DNA from 3 places in the Pseudomonas pergaminensis genome. Region 3 is predicted to be linked to each of the others. Evidence: predicted binding sites of a transcription regulator. Region 3 holds the regulator's gene; each other region holds the start of a gene.
What was found. Region 3 encodes FliA, which starts transcription of late flagellar genes. Its sites were predicted from a motif close to CTAAAGTTTNNNNNNNNNNNGCCGNTAA; they were not measured.

Region 1 (5,906 bases), 1.2 Mb from region 3:
CGCGGCGAAATAACCGTCGGAGCTGCTGACCGCGATTACCTTCTCCAGGTTTATCTCGCGCAATTCACTGCCCACCTGGAACTCCAGGCCAAAGCGTTTGCCGCTGGTACGGGAGACATACTCGACCATCCGATGGCCAGCCAGGTCGTCCAGCGTTTCGGGCACGCCGAAGCGTTCGAGGTAATCACGGCTGGCCAGGGTCACCTGGTTCATCATCGCCAATGGCCGGGCTACCAGCGACTCATCGAGTGCCTGACCGCCGCGCAGCACACAGTCCACACCCTCGCGAATCAGGTCTACCGTGCGATCATTCAGGCTGATCTCTAAATCAATCTGGGGGTAACGCGCCGTGAATGTCGGCAAGGCCGGAATCACGATCAAGCGCCCGATGCCCGAGGGCATATCAATGCTCAAGGTGCCACGCGGGTTCTGGCGTTGCGTAGAAAACACCGCCTCGGTTTCCTCAAGGTCCGACAGTAATTGCACACAGCGCTGGTAGTACGCTGCGCCATCCAGTGTCGGGCTGACTTGCCGCGTGGTGCGCTGCAACAGTTGCACGCCCAGGTGCGCTTCCAATTGCTTGATCAACACCGTGACCGAGGCGCGCGGCAGTTGCAGGCTGTCAGCGGCTTTGGCAAAGCCACGCAACTCGACGATCCGTGTGAACACGCGCATCGCGTTGAAACGGTCCAAGGGCGATTTCCTCAGTTGGATTATTTAGAAAATACGAACAGTAATACTGCTTTTAGCTGGTTTATCTCGATTGTGTCGAGCGTGACAATGAAGGCCTTCCCACTCCAGGAGCTGAACCCATGCACACTCGTCAACTCGGCACACACGGTCCACGCGTCTCAGCCATCGGCCTCGGCTGCATGGGCATGAGCGATTTCTATACGCCCGGCAGCGACACCCGCGAGGCCATCGCCACCTTGCACCGCGCGCTGGAGCTGGGCGTCAACTTCCTCGACACCGCCGACATTTATGGCCCGCACACCAACGAACAACTGATCGGCCAAGCCATCGCCGGCAAACGTGACCAGGTGTTCCTGGCGAGCAAGTTCGGTATCGTGCGCGACCCGGCCAACCCTGCCTTGCGCGGCGTAAACGGTCGCCCTGAATACATCCGCAACGCCATCGACGGCACCCTGCGCCGCCTGGGGGTAGAGACCCTGGACCTTTACTACCAGCACCGTATCGACCCGCAGGTCGCTATCGAAGAAACCGTTGGCGCCATGGCCGAGTTGGTGCACCAGGGTAAAGTGCGTTACCTGGGCCTCAGCGAAGCCTCCGCCGCCACTCTGGAGCGTGCCCATCGGGTGCACCCGATCAGCGCCCTGCAAAGCGAGTACTCCCTGTGGAGCCGCGACCAGGAACACAACGGCTGCCTCGCCACCTGCCAGCGCCTGGGCATCTCCTTTGTGCCCTACAGCCCGCTGGGCCGTGGCTTCCTGACCGGCGCGCTGAAAAACCCAGACGATTTCGGAGCCGACGACTACCGGCGCTTCAGCCCGCGCTTCCAGGGCGAAAACTTCGACAAGAACCTGGCGTTGGTGAAGCAGGTGCAAGCGCTGGCAGCCGACAAAGGCGTGAGTGCCGGGCAACTGGCGCTGGCCTGGGTGCTGGCGCAAGGCGACTTCATCATTCCGATCCCGGGTACCAAGCAGCGCAAATACCTGGAAGAAAACGTGGCAGCGCTATCGATCCACCTCAGCCCGGCTGAGTTGGCGGCACTGGAGGCGATCTTCCCGGCCGAGGCCACCGCCGGCCTGCGCTACCCCGAGGCGGTGATGGCCATGCTGGATATCTGAGTCAACAGAGCGCCCTCACCCGGCGCTCTTTTTTCTTGTACGAACGTACCTAAAGCTCCGCTTGCTCAAGCCGATAGCCCTACGAAGCTCTAAAAAAGCCGCGTCGATAATAAACGCTTCGTAAGGACGACCCCATGCCCCCACTGCGCTCCATCCAAGCCCGCTATACCCTGTTCCTGGTGCTGTTCGTCCTGGTGTTATTTGTGTTGACGGTGGTGGGTATCGGCCAGTTGGTCGCCCCCACGCTGCGCCACACCGAAGAACAGGTGGTGCTCAACCGCATCGCCGAAGTGGCCGAACAGATCCAGGGCGAACTGAACAAGGTTCAGTCCCAGCAACGCACCATCACCCAGACCATCCCCTTGCTCGACAGCGATGCCATCGACAAAGTCCTGCCGGGCCTGGTCGATCAATATGGCGAACTGAAAGTCTTCGGTGGCGGGATTTGGCCGCTGCCCAACCAGCGCACACCGGGGCGCAACAAGCACAGCACGTTCTGGCACCGTGACGCGTCGGGCGAGCTGGCGGTTAATACCTTCTGGAACAGCGACCCTGCACCCAACTATTACGACCAGAGCTGGTACAAGGGCGGCCTCGCCTCACCGCGCGGTCAATGCGCCTGGGCCGCCGCCTACAAGGACGACGCCAGCCAGGAGCCACGCACTAACTGCGCCATGGCCATCCAGCGCGACGGCGTGCCCTATGGTGTCGCCACCATCGACGTGACCCTGGGCTTCTTTAATGACCTGGTGGCCAGCAAAGAAAAAGACATCGGCGGGCAAATGCTGATCGTCGAAGGTGACGGCAAAATCATCAGCAACAGCTCGCGCATCAGCGGCCCGGTGGTGTTGAAGAACATCAGCGAACTCACCGGCAGCTCGGCGTTCGCCGGCCAGGTCAGCAAAGCCCTGGCCCACCGCGACCAGGCGCTGCAACGCAGTGAGTTCGACAACCTGGGTGTGGCCAGCACCTTCTACATGCGCCCCATCGAAGGCACGCCGTGGTTCCTCGCCACTGCCCTGCCCACCTCGCTGATCACCGCCCAGCGCGATGACGTGCTCGGCACCCTGGCCTTGCTGCAAATCCCGATGGTGTTGCTGCTGGTGCTGCTCGCGGTGTATGCGATCCGCCAACTGGTGCAGCGCATGAAGTCGCTGAAAACCAATATCGACGCGCTGTCGGCCGGCGATGCCGACCTGACCCGACGTATCACCATCCGCGCCGAAGACGAACTGGGCGCTATTGGTCACTCGGTCAACCGTTTTATCGTCTACCTGCAGAACATGATCGGCGAAGTCACCCAAGCCACCGGTGCCATGTCGTCGAGCCTTGAGCAACTGCAACGCACCTCGGCGCACACCAACCAGATCCTGGTACGGCATGCTTCGGAGACCGATCAGACGGTTACCGCCATCACCGAAATGAGCTCCACCGCCGACACCGTGGCGCAAAACGCCGCTGAAACCGCCGCGTTCACCCAGCGCGCCAATGAGCACGCCGACCGTTCCCGCGTGGTCGTGGGCGAAGCGTCCAATAGCGTCAGTGCCTTGATCGGCGAAGTGTCGAGCGCCACCCACAGCGTGGAAAACATGCGCCAGGACGCGGCGCGCATCACCGAAACCCTCGGCGTGATCGGCGCGATTGCCGGCCAGACCAACCTGCTGGCCCTCAACGCCGCGATCGAAGCCGCGCGTGCCGGCGAGCAAGGCCGTGGGTTTGCGGTGGTTGCCGATGAAGTCCGCGCGCTTGCGGCACGCACCCAGGCCAGCACCTCGCAGATCAACGAGATGCTGACGCGCCTGACCGCCGGGGTCAGTTCTTCGGTCGCGGCCATGGAAAACACCCAGGCCAGTTGCCAGTCGGCGGCGGATGCCACGGCGCGGGTGAACACCGGGCTGGATGAGATGGCCGGCTCCGTCAGCCATATCAACAACCTCAGCACCCAGATCGCCACGGCCGCCGAGCAACAGAGCGCGGTGACCGAGGAGATCAACCGCAGCATGGTGCAGATCCGACAAATGGTCGAAGAGCTGGTACAGAGCGGCCACGCCACTGAAACCAATACCCAAAGCCTGCTGGATGCGAATGGCCGGGTGATTGCCTTGATGGGTCGATTCAAGGTGCGGTGATAAACGGCTGAAACACTCCCGTGCAATGTGCGGGAGTGGGACTATTCTGACAGTTCGAAGTGCTTAGAACTGCCACACAGGAGGTGTGCCATGCGCGCAGCCGAGCAATCGGTCCGCTTGGAGCGGATCAGTCAGGAACGCTTTATCCAAGCCCCTATCGACGCCGTTTACGACTACGTGACCCAGCCGGATCGCTGGCACGAATGGCACCCCACCTCCCTCAGCGCCGACACCGGCACCACTGGCTCACTCCCGGCAGGCGCACGTTTTACCGAGTTCATCGACCTGCTCGGTGTGCGTGTCCCCATGAGTTACCGCGTACAAATCGCCCGACGCCCCGGCGAGTTCAAGACCGTGTTCACCTCCCTGGCCGTCGACGGCTCGATTCACTACTTCCTGTTGCCCCATCAGGGCGGCACGCTGTTCAAGCGCGTGTTGACCTATGAAACCGAGCTGCAACTGGCCACCTTGCATGAACGCATGATCGAACTGTCGGCGATTGCCCTCGGCCAGCTCAAGCACCGCCTGGAAAACCCGCCCTTCGTATAATCTTGAAACATTACCGCGCCACCCGCTGACCTGTGGGAGCTGGCTTGCCTGCGATGACGTCGTCATGATCGCCGCCATCCCAACGGCCCCCTCCCGCACGCGAGATCCTATGAAAACCACATTGCGCCTGGTCCTGCTGTCAGCCCTGTTCACCACCTCCCTGGCGCAAGCCGCCGAGTTGATCCCTATCGACGTGCACCGTGATGCCAACTGCGGCTGCTGCAAAAAGTGGATCAGCCATCTGGAAAGCAACGGTTTCAAGGTCAATGACCACGTCGAAGCCGACATGAGCGCCGTCAAGCAACGCCTGGGCGTGGCGCCACGCCTGGGCTCGTGCCACACCGCCGTGATCGATGGCAAATTCGTCGAAGGCCATGTGCCCGCCGAACAGGTGCTGGCCTTGCGCAAACGTGACGACCTGCTGGGCGTCGCCGCACCGGGCATGCCCATGGGCTCGCCGGGCATGGAAGTCGAGGGTCGCAGTGAGGCCTTTCAAGTCATCGGCCTGACCCGTGAAGGCAAGGATGTCGTGGTGGCCGAATACCCGGCGCAATGATCGCAGGCTACCTGGGGCTGTTCTTCGCGGCGTTTGGCGCCGCGACCTTGTTGCCGCTGCAATCGGAAGCGGTGCTGGTCGGCCTGCTGCTCAACGGGCATTACAGTCTGTGGCTGTTGCTGGGTGTTGCGACACTCGGCAACGTGCTGGGTTCGGTGGTGAACTGGTGGCTGGGGCGCTGGGTTGAACACTTCAAGGATCGACGCTGGTTTCCAGTCAACGATCGGCAGTTGGAAAAAGCTCGTAACCATTACCAGCGCTGGGGGCATTGGACGTTGTTGCTCAGCTGGGTGCCGATCATCGGCGACCCGCTGACACTGGTGGCCGGAGTGATGCGCGAGCCGTTGTGGCGATTTCTGTTGCTGGTGACCCTGGCCAAAGGCCTGCGCTATGGCGTGCTGGCGGCCGTGACCTTGCAGTGGGTGTTAATCCGCACTTAATCCCCTCGCAACAGCATCCGAGCCACCCTTCTCGGAGCCCTCGCCAATGCCTCTAATCCGCGCTTTTTGTATCGCCGGCCTGCTCACGGCCACTGCCTCGCCGGTGTTTGCAGCGACCTACGGTCCCGAACTGCAAGGCTTTGAATACCCCTACCCGCTCAAGCATTTCGCGTTTCAATCCCAAGGCAAATCCCTGCAGATGGGCTACATGGACGTACCGGCAAAAGGCACGCCCAACGGCCGCAGCGTGGTGCTGATGCACGGCAAGAACTTCTGCGGTGCAACCTGGGAAGGCTCGATCAAGGCCCTCAGCGACGCCGGTTACCGGGTGATCGCGCCGGACCAGATCGGCTTCTGTACCTCCAGCAAGCCCGACCACTATCAATACAGCTTCCAGCAATTGGCGAACAACACCCACCAACTG
Region 2 (5,906 bases), 320 kb from region 3:
CGGTTGACGTCCACCAGGTAGCTCTGGAAGCGCTGGCTACGTTCGTGGAAGGTAATGATCAGCGGGTCATGGCTGTCTTGCAGCATCCGCAAGGTGCTGGCGATTTCCAGAGGGGTGGTGAGGACCTTGGGTGGCTGCGGGGCATCTTCCGCATTAAGGGCGTTGAACACGGTTCTTCCATCTCCAGACAAAATACGACTACACGCAAGAGCAGGCATTCTGCCAGTATGTGACGCGCCTTGGATAGGCCGCGCCGTGATCCGGCGTCAGGCTTGGCTGCGGGTGCTTGGCTTGACCAGGCGTGAGGTGGAGCCCTGAGCGTTGTAAAGCGCCGGAGGCTCTCCGCCGTGAAGTATACGCAACTGGTTGGCGGTCGTAGCTTGCTGAAGCTGGATCGACTGACCGTTGAGCAGGTTGGCTTCCTGGCACTGGGCGAGCAATTGATTGAGTTCTTTGCTCTGGGCCAGTAATTGATCGCCGACCGAGGAATGGCTGGCCAGCTGTGCCAATCCGTCATGGTCGGCGGGCAGGCCCAGGCTGACGAGGATCTGGCTGCGTTTTTTGCCGTGCTGTTCCAGCAGGACAATCAGCGACTGCTTGCGCGCCAGAATTTCTTCCAGCAGGGGCATGTCCCGGCCATAGAGGGCCAGGGATTCTTCCCTGAGCAGCTCGAGCAGCTGTTGGGTCGGGGCGAGATCATCAATGATCAGTTGAAGCAGATTTTCGTCGTGATGCATGGCTGGCCTTGGGGTTTAAGCGTCCAAAAGCCCGGCGCAGGCCTTAGCCTAGCGCTCGGCTTCGAAATTAAGCAGCTTGCTGGCTACACGGTTGCTGTCGACTTTATAGCTGCCATCGGCGATTGCCTGTTTCAATTCGGCCACACGGGCTTTATTGACCACTGGTTGATCGCGCAGCGAGTCAGTGACCTTCTGCAACTGTTGAGCCTCATTGCTCAGGTGTACGGATTCCCCGCTCTGGCTGGCGCTGGCCTGTTCTGCCTTGGCGGGCAGTGGCTGTGCCTTGGCTTCTACGCTGTCCTTGGTGCCGGTGGTGCGCGTAGGGGCCGACGTGGTCGGGGTGTTATTCAAACGACTGAAATCGATGACCATGATTGAAAAAACCTCTGGGTATTTGGACGCTTGCCATGTTTTCGGCCATACCCGGACAAACTTTAGGCTCGATTGACAATAAACTGCACAGGCCGACATCCAGTCGACAGTGTAGGAAAAGCTGGCGCCCGATACCAGTGCTCTATAAAGCCACCTCTACCTGGCCAGGTGCCGTGACCCGTGCCTTGATCACGCGGTTGGAGTTGAGGTTCTTCACCCTTATCTGCTCACTCATGCCGCCGTTGGACAGCGCTTCCCCCGGCATTTTGACCTGCAGCGCACCGCTGCTGGCGGAAATCACCACCTGATCACCCTTGCGGATCACCTCCGCCTGTTCCAAATGCACCAGGGTGATGACCTGGTCGGTGACCACTGGTCGGGTCAGTTTCTGCCCCACGGCCTGATCGAGGGACGTCAGGTAACCCTGGCTGATCATGCTGATGTCGCGTTCGCGCAACACCACGTCCTCAAAACCGATGATGCCGGTGCGCTTGAGCGGGCGGGCAACGACCACCACATCGCGGAACAATTTGACTTGGGCTGGCACGAACACCGTCCAGGGCGAGGCGCCGTCGCAGCGGACCTTGACCGTCACGCGGCCGATCGGTTGGGCGGGGCTTTCCAGGGTGGCTGTCAATTCCTTGTCGCACATGGGCATGCGCAGGCGCGGGTCCAGCTGGTTGACCTGGATTTCGTAACGGCCCGGTGTCTGGGTGGTCGCCAGATAATCTTCTACAGTGAACTCAAGAAAGCCCTGGGTGACGCCGATAAGTAGATCAGGCAAGGTGACGTTGTCTGCGCGGGCCGTGGCGCCCAGGCCCAAGGCAAGCAACGCCAACGCTGCGCAGAGCGATCTGCGGTAACGTGTCAGGATGGGGCGTCGGGAAACTGTCGTTTTAATATCCATGACCAATAAATAGCAAAGGCCGTGCCGTTTAGCGTTGGGTGCGCGTCGCACCCTTTAAGGTTTTAGCGTAGGAGTCTGGGCATGGCAGGAGTAATGGATTCAGTAAACCAGCGCACACAGCTGGTAGGGCAGAATCGCCTGGAGTTGTTGCTTTTTCGCCTGGATGGCAAGCAGCTGTATGGCATCAACGTGTTCAAGGTGCGGGAAGTGTTGCAATGCCCCAAGCTGACGATCATGCCCAAGTCCAGCCCGGTGGTGTGTGGCGTTGCCAACATCCGTGGCGCGACGATCCCGATTCTTGACCTGGCCCTGGCCACCGGTTCCGCGGGTTTGCAGGACCGCGAGAACCCGTTCGTGATCATCACCGAATACAACACCAAGACCCAGGGTTTCCTGGTGCGCTCGGTGGAGCGCATCGTCAACATGAACTGGGAAGAGATCCATCCGCCGCCCAAGGGCACCGGTCGCGATCACTACCTCACGGCGGTGACGCGGGTCGACAACCAGTTGGTGGAAATCATCGACGTGGAGAAGATCCTTGCCGAAGTGGCGCCGACCTCGGAATCGATTTCCGTGGGTGTGGTAGACGCCGAAACCGCGCATAAGGCGATCTCCCTGCGTGTATTGACGGTGGACGACTCCTCGGTGGCGCGTAAACAGGTGACCCGTTGCCTGCAAACCGTCGGCGTGGAAGTGGTGGCCCTCAATGATGGTCGCCAGGCGTTGGATTACCTGCGTAAGCTGGTGGATGACGGCAAGAAACCGGAAGAAGAATTCTTGATGATGATCTCCGACATCGAGATGCCGGAAATGGACGGCTACACCCTCACGGCCGAGATACGTAACGATCCACGCATGCAAAAACTGCATATCATCCTGCATACTTCGTTGTCGGGTGTATTCAACCAGGCGATGGTCAAGAAAGTCGGTGCCGATGACTTCCTGGCCAAATTCCGTCCTGATGACCTCGCATCCCGGGTTGTCGACCGGATCAAGGCAGCAGATCACGGCTAGGGGGATTTCCCCCTGGCGGTCACACGATTTAAGAGGCGGTATCATTGTCTACGGGTAATTTGGATTTCGAACAGTTCCGGGTCTTCCTGGAAAAAGCCTGTGGCATATTGCTCGGTGAAAACAAGCAGTACCTGGTATCCAGCCGTCTCAACAAACTGATGGAGCAGCAGGGCATCAAGTCGTTGGGTGAGCTGGTCCAGCGCATCCAGGGGCAGCCGCGCAGCGGGCTCAAGGAAATGGTGGTCGATGCCATGACCACCAACGAAACCCTGTGGTTTCGCGACACCTATCCGTTTGAAGTGCTCAAGAGCAAAGTGCTCCCGGAAGCCATCAAGGCCAGCCCGGGCCAGCGCCTGCGCATCTGGTCGGCGGCCTGTTCCTCGGGGCAGGAACCGTACTCGATTTCGATGTCGATCGATGAGTTCGAGCGGACCAACATGGGCCAGTTGAAGGCTGGGGCGCAAATCGTGGCCACTGACCTGTCCGGCACCATGCTCACCAACTGCAAGACCGGCGAGTACGACAGCCTGGCACTGGGTCGTGGCTTGTCCCAGGAACGCCTGCAACGCTACTTCGACCCGAAAGGGGCGGGGCGTTGGGCGGTCAAGGCGCCGATCAAGAGCCGTGTGGAGTTCCGCTCCTTCAACCTGCTCGACAGCTACGCCAGCCTGGGCAAGTTCGACATGGTGTTCTGCCGCAACGTGCTGATCTATTTCTCGGCCGAGGTGAAGAAAGACATCCTGTTGCGCATCCACGGCACGCTCAAGCGTGGTGGCTACCTGTTCCTCGGTGCTTCCGAAGCGCTGAACGGTTTGCCGGACCATTACCAGATGGTGCAGTGCAGCCCTGGGATCATTTACCAGGCTAAGTAAGTCGTACGCGGTAAAAAATGTGGGAGCGGGCTTGCTCGCGAAAGCGCAGTGTCAGTCGATGCATGTATCAACTGACAGGCTGCATTCGCGAGCAAGCTCGCTCCCACATTTGTTTTTGCGGCAAACCTTTCAATAGCGGCAACCCGGATTGCCGCTTTACTGGCACCACGCGGAAACCCGTTGCCGCTTTTCTGGCATTGCCGCCCGGCAATCCGCCCCCAAGCCCTTTAAATACGGGCTTCCCACAAACTGGCACACACCTTGCTATAACCCTGTTAACGAACAGCAGGTCAGCCCTTAAAGGTTTCCGCCATGAGCATCAGCTTCGATAAAGCGCTCGGTATCCACGAACAAGCCCTGGGCTTCCGCGCCCAGCGTGCCGAAGTCCTGGCCAACAACATTGCCAACGCCGACACCCCGAACTACAAGGCTCGGGACCTGGACTTTTCCGCCGTGCTCGCCGCACAGCAGGACAAGACCAAGAACGGCACCTTCGCCTTGAACATGACCAACAGCCGTCATATTGAAGCGCAAGGCCTGAGCAATGGTGACGAGTCGTTGCTGTATCGCACACCGATGCAGCCGTCGATCGACCAGAACACCGTCGACGCCCAGCTGGAGCAATCGGCCTACGCCGAGAACTCGGTAAACTTTCAAGCCAGCTTCACCCTGCTCAACAGCAAATTCAAAGGGCTGATGTCAGCCCTGCGTGGAGAGTAAGCCATGTCCCTGTCCAGTGTTTTCAATATTGCCGGCAGTGGCATGAGCGCGCAGACCACGCGTTTGAACACCGTCGCCAGTAACATCGCCAACGCCGAGACCGTGTCTTCGAGCATCGACCAGACCTACCGCGCCCGTCACCCGGTGTTCGCCACCATGTTCCAGGGTGGCCAGAACGGCGGCAGCGATTCGCTGTTCCAGGATCAAGGCGCCGCCGGCTCGGGCGTGCAGGTACTCGGTGTGGTTGAGGACCAGAGCAATCTGGAAGCTCGCTACGAGCCTAACCACCCGGCGGCGAACGAAAAAGGCTACGTGTACTACCCGAACGTCAACGTGGTCGAGGAAATGGCTGACATGATTTCCGCCAGCCGCTCGTTCCAGACCAATGCGGAAATGATGAACACCGCCAAAACCATGATGCAGAAGGTCCTGACCCTGGGTCAGTGATAAGGGGCGCCAAATAATGGCCATCGTTGATACGTCAAACAACACGCCGGTCCAGGACCTTTTCAACTCGAAGGTCAAGACTGCGACAGACAACGCCAGTAGCCTCGGCGACGCTTCCAAGGCTGCGACGGGCAAGCAGGCGTTGGGCAAAGATGCGTTCCTGCAACTGCTGGTCACCCAGCTGAAAAACCAGAACCCGCTGTCGCCACAAGACAACGGCGCGTTCGTGGCCCAGTTGGCGCAGTTCAGCAGCCTGGAAGGCATCAACACCCTGAACGACTCGGTGAATGCGATCTCCAGCAACTTCAGCTCGTCGCAGGCGTTGCAGGCCTCGTCGCTGGTCGGGCGCTCGATCATCATCCAGACCGACAAGGCCATGGTTGATACGAGCAAGAGCATGACCGGTTCGGTGGCGGTGACCTCGGCGGTGGGCAACGTCTCCGTCAAGATCACCGACAAAGACGGCAACGTGGTGCGCACCATCGACATGGGGGCCCAGAGCGCCGGCACCCAGAACTTCATCTGGGATGGCAAGAACGACAAGGGCGAAGTTGCCCCGGCGGGCACCTACACCTTCAACGCCACCACCAAGAACGACAAGGGCGACTCCGTTGCCCTGGCCACTTCGCTGCCAGCGACGGTAACGAGCGTGACCCTGAGCAAGACCGGCGGCGAAATGCTGCTGAACCTGGCGGGCGGCATGGGCAGCGTCAAGCTGTCGCAAATTCAGACTATCGGTACATAGAGCCGGCTAAATACGGCAGAGGGAGAGAAACATGTCTTTTAACATCGGCCTTAGCGGCCTCTATGCGGCCAACAAACAACTGGACGTGACCG
Region 3 (5,906 bases):
AACGCTTCAAATTCGTCGTCGGTAATGTCGGTGCTGGCACTGGCGGCAGGCGCCTCTGCAGCAGCAACCGGTGCGACAGCATCGGCCGCAAACTGGCCTTTGCCATGCAACTGATCGAGCAGGGACTCGAACTCAGCGTCGGTAATGTCTTCGCTGGTCGGTGCTGCGACGGCAGCCGCCGGCGTCTCTGCCTCGGCCTTCACGGCACTGAGGGAGTTGAGCAGCTGTTCGAACTCGCTGTCGGTCACATCCGGCTCGGCTTGCGCCACGGGCTCCGGCGCGGCTTCCACCACAGGCGCAGCCGAGGTGTCGGCAGGTTCTGCCAGGCGCGCCAGCGCGGCCAGCAGTTCCGGGGTGGCCGCGGTGATCGGGGCACGTTCGCGCACTTCGCTGAACATGCCGTTGACCGCATCCAGCGCTTCGAGAATCACGTCCATCAGTTCCGAGTCGACGTGCCGCTCACCCTTGCGCAGGATGTCGAACACGTTCTCGGCGATGTGACAGCACTCCACCAGCTCATGGAGCTGGAGGAAGCCGGCGCCCCCTTTTACAGTGTGAAAACCGCGAAAAATTGCATTGAGCAGGTTCGCATCATCCGGGCGGCTTTCCAGCTCGACCAGTTGTTCGGACAGTTGCTCTAAAATTTCGCCGGCCTCTACAAGGAAATCCTGAAGGATTTCTTCATCGGCGCCGAAGCTCATGTGGGTGCTCCTTAGAAGCCTAAACTGGATAACAGGTCATCTACGTCATCCTGACCTGACACAACGTCTTCACGTTTATCGGCATGAATCTGCGGACCTTCACCCTTGGCGAGATGTTTTTGTGGATCTTTTTCCGAGAGGATCGCTTCGCGGTCATGTTCAATGCCGGCAAAGCGGTCAACCTGGCCTGCCATAAGCACCAATTTGAGCAAGTTGCTTTCCACTTCGGTGACCAACTGGGTCACACGCTTGATCACCTGGCCGGTGAGGTCCTGGTAATCCTGGGCGAGCAGAATGTCGTTGAGGTTGCTGGAAACCGTGCGGTTTTCCTGCTCGCTGCGTGACAAGAACCCATCGACCCGACGCGCCAATTCACGAAACTCTTCAGCCCCCACTTCCCGGCGCATGAAGCGGCCCCAGTCAACGCTGAGGGCCTGGGCTTCATTGGCCATGCCGTTGACCAGAGGCGTGGCGTTTTCCACCAGGTCCATGGTGCGGTTGGCCGCCGCCTCAGTCAGCCTGACCACGTAGGACAGGCGTTCGGTGGCATCAGTGATTTGCGAAATTTCTTCGGCCTGGGGCATATGCGGGTCAATCTGGAAATTGACGATCGCACTGTGCAGCTCGCGTGTGAGCTTGCCCACTTCCTGGTACAGGCCGCGGTCACGGGTCTGGTTGAGCTCATGGATTAACTGCACCGCGTCGCCGAACTGGCCTTTCTCAAGGCTGTCGACCAACTGATGAGCATGCTTTTTCAGGGTCGACTCGAAGTCTCCCTGTGACGTTTCTTTATGCTCCATAGCTCCCCCGCGATGGCATTAGCCGTGGATGCGTTCGAAGATTTTTTCGATCTTCTCTTTCAAGGCCAAGGCAGTGAATGGCTTGACCACGTAACCGTTAACCCCGGCTTGGGCGGCTTCGATGATCTGCTCACGCTTGGCTTCGGCGGTCACCATCAGCACAGGCAGGCTGCGCAGCTTTTCGTCAGCGCGCACGTGGCGCAGCAAGTCGATGCCGGTCATGCCCGGCATGTTCCAGTCCGTTACCAGAAAGTCGATGCTCCCGCTGTTGAGGATCGGAATCGCCGTAATGCCGTCATCCGCCTCGACCGTGTTAGTGAACCCAAGGTCACGCAACAGGTTTTTTATGATCCGCCGCATCGTTGAGAAGTCATCAACGATGAGGATTTTCATGTTCTTGTCCAATTCGACCTCCAAGCAGTCTTAAACGCGCCCAGCACCTGGACGCGCCATTTCAATCAACAGGCATTACACAAAAAGGACTGCCGGGGGCACCACGGGTCGAACCCGCGAAGGCTGCTTGCCCTCGCGGTATCGTCTACAGTGTCCCCACACTGCCTGTCAGCGCGCTCGCCACTCTCCCAAACGCCCCCGCAAGCGGGCTGCGCACTGGCTGTGCAACTGGCTGACCCGCGATTCGCTGACCCCCAGGACCTCACCGATTTCCTTGAGGTTCAGCTCTTCGTCGTAGTACAGCGCCAACACCAGTCGCTCACGCTCCGGCAAATTGGCAATCGCGTCCGCCAACGCCCCCTGGAAACGCTCATCTTCCAGGTCACGCGATGGCTCCATATGAGCGCTCGCGCCGTCCTCGTGCAGCCCTTCGTGTTCGCCGTCCTGCAAGAGGTCGTCGAAACTGAACAGGCGGCTGCCCAAGGTATCGTTCAAAATCCCGTAGTAATCGTCGAGACTCAATTGGAGTTCGGCCGCAACTTCGTGATCTTTAGCGTCGCGACCGGTTTTTGCTTCAATTGCGCGAATTGCGTCACTGACCATGCGCGTATTGCGATGCACCGAACGCGGCGCCCAGTCACCTTTGCGCACTTCATCGAGCATCGCGCCACGTATGCGGATACCCGCGTACGTCTCGAAACTCGCCCCCTTGCTCGCGTCGTATTTGGTCGACACTTCGAGCAGGCCGATCATGCCCGCCTGGATCAGGTCTTCGACCTGGACGCTGGCGGGCAGGCGTGCCAGCAAGTGATAGGCGATACGCTTGACCAGGGGCGCGTAGCGCTCGATCAATTCGCCCTGGCTGTCACGGGCAGACTTCTTGTACGCGTTGTAGCCGGTCGCTGTCATAGCACGGGTCCTGCGCTCGTCTGATGCACCAATCGCTCGACGAAAAACTCCAGATGCCCCCGAGGGTTGGCGGGCAACGGCCAGGTATCGACCTTCTGGGCAATAGCCTTGAACGCCAATGCGCATTTGGAACGAGGGAACGCTTCGTAGACTGCACGCTGCTTTTGCACAGCCTTGCGCACACACTCGTCGTAGGGAACTGCGCCGACGTATTGTAAGGCGACATCGAGGAAGCGATCCGTGACCTTGGTCAACTTGGCGAACAGATTGCGCCCTTCCTGCGGGCTCTGGGCCATGTTGGCCAGGACGCGGAAGCGGTTCATGCCGTAGTCACGGTTAAGCAGTTTGATCAGGGCATAGGCGTCGGTGATCGAGGTGGGTTCGTCGCAGACCACCAGCAACACTTCCTGTGCAGCACGCACGAAGCTGACCACGGACTCGCCGATCCCAGCGGCGGTGTCGATCACCAGCACGTCGAGGTTGTCGCCGATATCACTGAAAGCCTGGATGAGGCCGGCATGCTGCGCCGGGCTCAGGTGCACCATGCTCTGGGTGCCCGAGGCAGCCGGCACGATGCGGATGCCACCGGGGCCCTGCAGCAGCACATCGCGCAGCTCGCAGCGGCCCTCGATCACATCGGCAAGGGTGTGTTTGGGTGTCAGCCCCAGCAGAACGTCCACGTTCGCCAAGCCCAGGTCAGCATCCAGCAGCATGACGCGACGGCCAAGCTCTGCCAGGGCCAGGGACAAATTCACTGACACGTTAGTTTTCCCGACGCCACCTTTGCCGCCGGTCACCGCGATCACCTGTACGGGATGCATGCTGCCCATTTTATTTCTTTACCTTGTCTTGCTTAGACGCAGGCTACATGGCTTGGCCGCGTGAATCGCTTGCAGACCATCGATGTAGATACATTTCACGGTGTTCATCCTGACTCAACCCACCCGCTTTGCCGGGTTGTGGTAAAGGTCGGCGAACATATCGGCCATCGCTTCCTCGCTAGGCTCTTCTTGCATTTGCACGCTGACTGCACGGCTGACCAACTGATGACGGCGCGGCAGATGCAAATCATCCGGGATCCGCGGCCCGTCGGTCAGGTAGGCGACCGGCAATTCATGACTGATGGCCAGGCTCAGCACCTCGCCCAGGCTCGCGGTTTCATCGAGCTTGGTGAGGATGCAACCGGCCAGGCCACAACGCTTGTAACTATGATACGCAGCGGTAAGAACCTGTTTCTGGCTGGTGGTTGCAAGCACCAGGTAATTTTTCGACTTGATGCCACGCCCCGCCAGGCTTTCCAACTGCATGCGCAATGCCGGGTCGCTGGCTTGCAGGCCGGCAGTGTCGATCAGCACCACGCGCTTGCGCAGCAAGGGGTCCAGGGCGTTGGCCAGGGACTGGCCCGGGTCGACATGGGTCACCGACACATTGAGGATCCGGCCCAGGGTCTTGAGCTGCTCCTGGGCACCAATACGGTAGCTGTCCATGCTCACCAGCGCGATATTCTGAGCGCCGTACTTGAGCACGTAACGAGCCGCCAACTTGGCCAGGGTGGTGGTCTTGCCCATGCCGGCAGGGCCGACCATGGCGATCACACCACCCTCTTCCAAGGGTTCGATTTCCGGGGTGACGATCATCCGCGCCAAGTGGGCCAGCAACATGCGCCAGGCTTGGCGAGGCTCTTCGATTTCAGTGGTCAGGGCCAGCAGGTCGCGAGACAACGGGCCAGACAGGCCGATACGTTGCAAACGACGCCACAGGTTGGCCTGCTGCGGCTTGCTGCCTTGCAGTTGGGTCCAGGCCAGCGAGCCAAGCTGCACTTCAAGCAGTTCGCGCAGGCCGTTGAGTTCAAAGCGCATCGAATCAAACACGCGCTGGTCAACCGCAGGCGCCGGAGCAGGCGCAGCAGGACGCGGCGGTTCTTTGAAGGTGGGCTCGACCAGCGGCTCGGCAGCGGTCAGCGGCAAGCCGGCGAACAATTGGCGGTTGGTGGTGGCATCGCTGTCGCCGCGCATGCTCAGTTCAGCCTGGGCCGAGACAATCCGCGAAGCGGTCTTGCGCAGCTCGTCTTCGAGCTCCATGTTCGGCACGCGCGGCGCCAGGGCCTGGGGTGTGTAGTCCAGGGCAGCCGTCAGCTCGACACCGCCGGCAATACGACGGTTTCCGATAATCGCGGCGTCGGCGCCCAGCTCATCACGAACCAGTTTCATGGCCTGACGCATATCGGCGGCGAAAAAACGCTTAACTTGCATAACCCACTACCCTCAGCCGTTGGGCCCTACTGTCGCGACGATAGTCACTTGCTTGTTGTCAGGAATTTCCTGATAAGCCAAAACGTGCAAATTCGGTACTGCCAAGCGTCCAAACCGCGACAACATCGCCCTGACCGGGCCGGCCACCAGCAGTATCACCGGCTGGCCCTGCATTTCCTGGCGCTGTGCGGCGTCAATCAACGAACGCTGCAGTTTCTCAGCCATGCTTGGCTCCAGCAGAACGCCCTCTTCCTGGCCTTGTCCTGCCTTCTGAATACTATTGAGCAATATTTGTTCCAACCTTGGTTCCAAGGTGATCACAGGCAGCTCGGAGTCAAGCCCTACAATGCTTTGGACGATTGCACGCGACAATCCGACGCGCACCGCAGCCACCAGGGCGGCAGTATCTTGACTCTTGGCGGCATTGTTGGCGATGGCCTCTGCAATGCTGCGAATGTCGCGTACCGGCACCTGTTCGGCCAGCAGCGCCTGCAACACCTTGAGCAATTGCGACAGCGACAGGATGCCCGGCACCAGTTCTTCGGCGAGTTTTGGCGAAGCTTTGCCGAGCAAACCCATCAATTGCTGGACTTCCTCGTGGCCGATCAGCTCGTGGGAGTGCTTGTACAGGATCTGGTTGAGGTGGGTGGCGACCACCGTGCTGGCGTCCACCACGGTGTAACCCAGGGACTGTGCCTGGCTGCGCTGGCTGATTTCTATCCATACCGCGTCCAGGCCAAAAGCCGGATCTTTGGCGGTGATGCCGTTGAGGCTACCGAACACCTGCCCCGGGTTGATCGCCAGTTCGCGGTCCGGGTAGATCTCGGCTTCGGCCAGGATCACGCCCATCA

Region 1: a site for FliA is predicted at 1,858-1,885, ahead of KUA23_RS16100 (methyl-accepting chemotaxis protein). Genes of this name have one in related genera too.
Region 2: a site for FliA is predicted at 1,148-1,175, ahead of flgM (flagellar biosynthesis anti-sigma factor FlgM). Genes of this name have one in related genera too.

The regions. Positions count from the first base shown of each region.
Region 1 is NZ_CP078013.2:3,560,133-3,566,038, forward strand. Features, by position in the region: gene KUA23_RS16090 (LysR family transcriptional regulator) at 1-693, opposite strand, end outside; gene KUA23_RS16095 (aldo/keto reductase) at 813-1,808, shown strand; gene KUA23_RS16100 (methyl-accepting chemotaxis protein) at 1,943-3,937, shown strand; gene KUA23_RS16105 (SRPBCC family protein) at 4,028-4,486, shown strand; gene KUA23_RS16110 (DUF411 domain-containing protein) at 4,596-5,042, shown strand; gene KUA23_RS16115 (YqaA family protein) at 5,039-5,482, shown strand; gene KUA23_RS16120 (alpha/beta fold hydrolase) at 5,529-5,906, shown strand, end outside.
Region 2 is NZ_CP078013.2:5,101,920-5,107,825, reverse strand. Features, by position in the region: gene KUA23_RS23140 (flagellar brake protein) at 1-170, opposite strand, end outside; gene KUA23_RS23135 (flagella synthesis protein FlgN) at 267-737, opposite strand; gene flgM (flagellar biosynthesis anti-sigma factor FlgM) at 786-1,109, opposite strand; gene flgA (flagellar basal body P-ring formation chaperone FlgA) at 1,252-2,016, opposite strand; gene KUA23_RS23120 (chemotaxis protein CheV) at 2,098-3,030, shown strand; gene cheR (protein-glutamate O-methyltransferase CheR) at 3,075-3,902, shown strand; gene flgB (flagellar basal body rod protein FlgB) at 4,215-4,622, shown strand; gene flgC (flagellar basal body rod protein FlgC) at 4,626-5,069, shown strand; gene flgD (flagellar hook assembly protein FlgD) at 5,086-5,814, shown strand; gene flgE (flagellar hook protein FlgE) at 5,846-5,906, shown strand, end outside.
Region 3 is NZ_CP078013.2:4,779,944-4,785,849, forward strand. Features, by position in the region: gene KUA23_RS21570 (chemotaxis protein CheA) at 1-701, opposite strand, end outside; gene KUA23_RS21575 (protein phosphatase CheZ) at 713-1,501, opposite strand; gene KUA23_RS21580 (chemotaxis response regulator CheY) at 1,520-1,894, opposite strand; gene fliA (RNA polymerase sigma factor FliA) at 2,063-2,803, opposite strand; gene fleN (flagellar synthesis regulator FleN) at 2,800-3,633, opposite strand; gene flhF (flagellar biosynthesis GTPase FlhF) at 3,739-5,055, opposite strand; gene flhA (flagellar biosynthesis protein FlhA) at 5,068-5,906, opposite strand, start outside.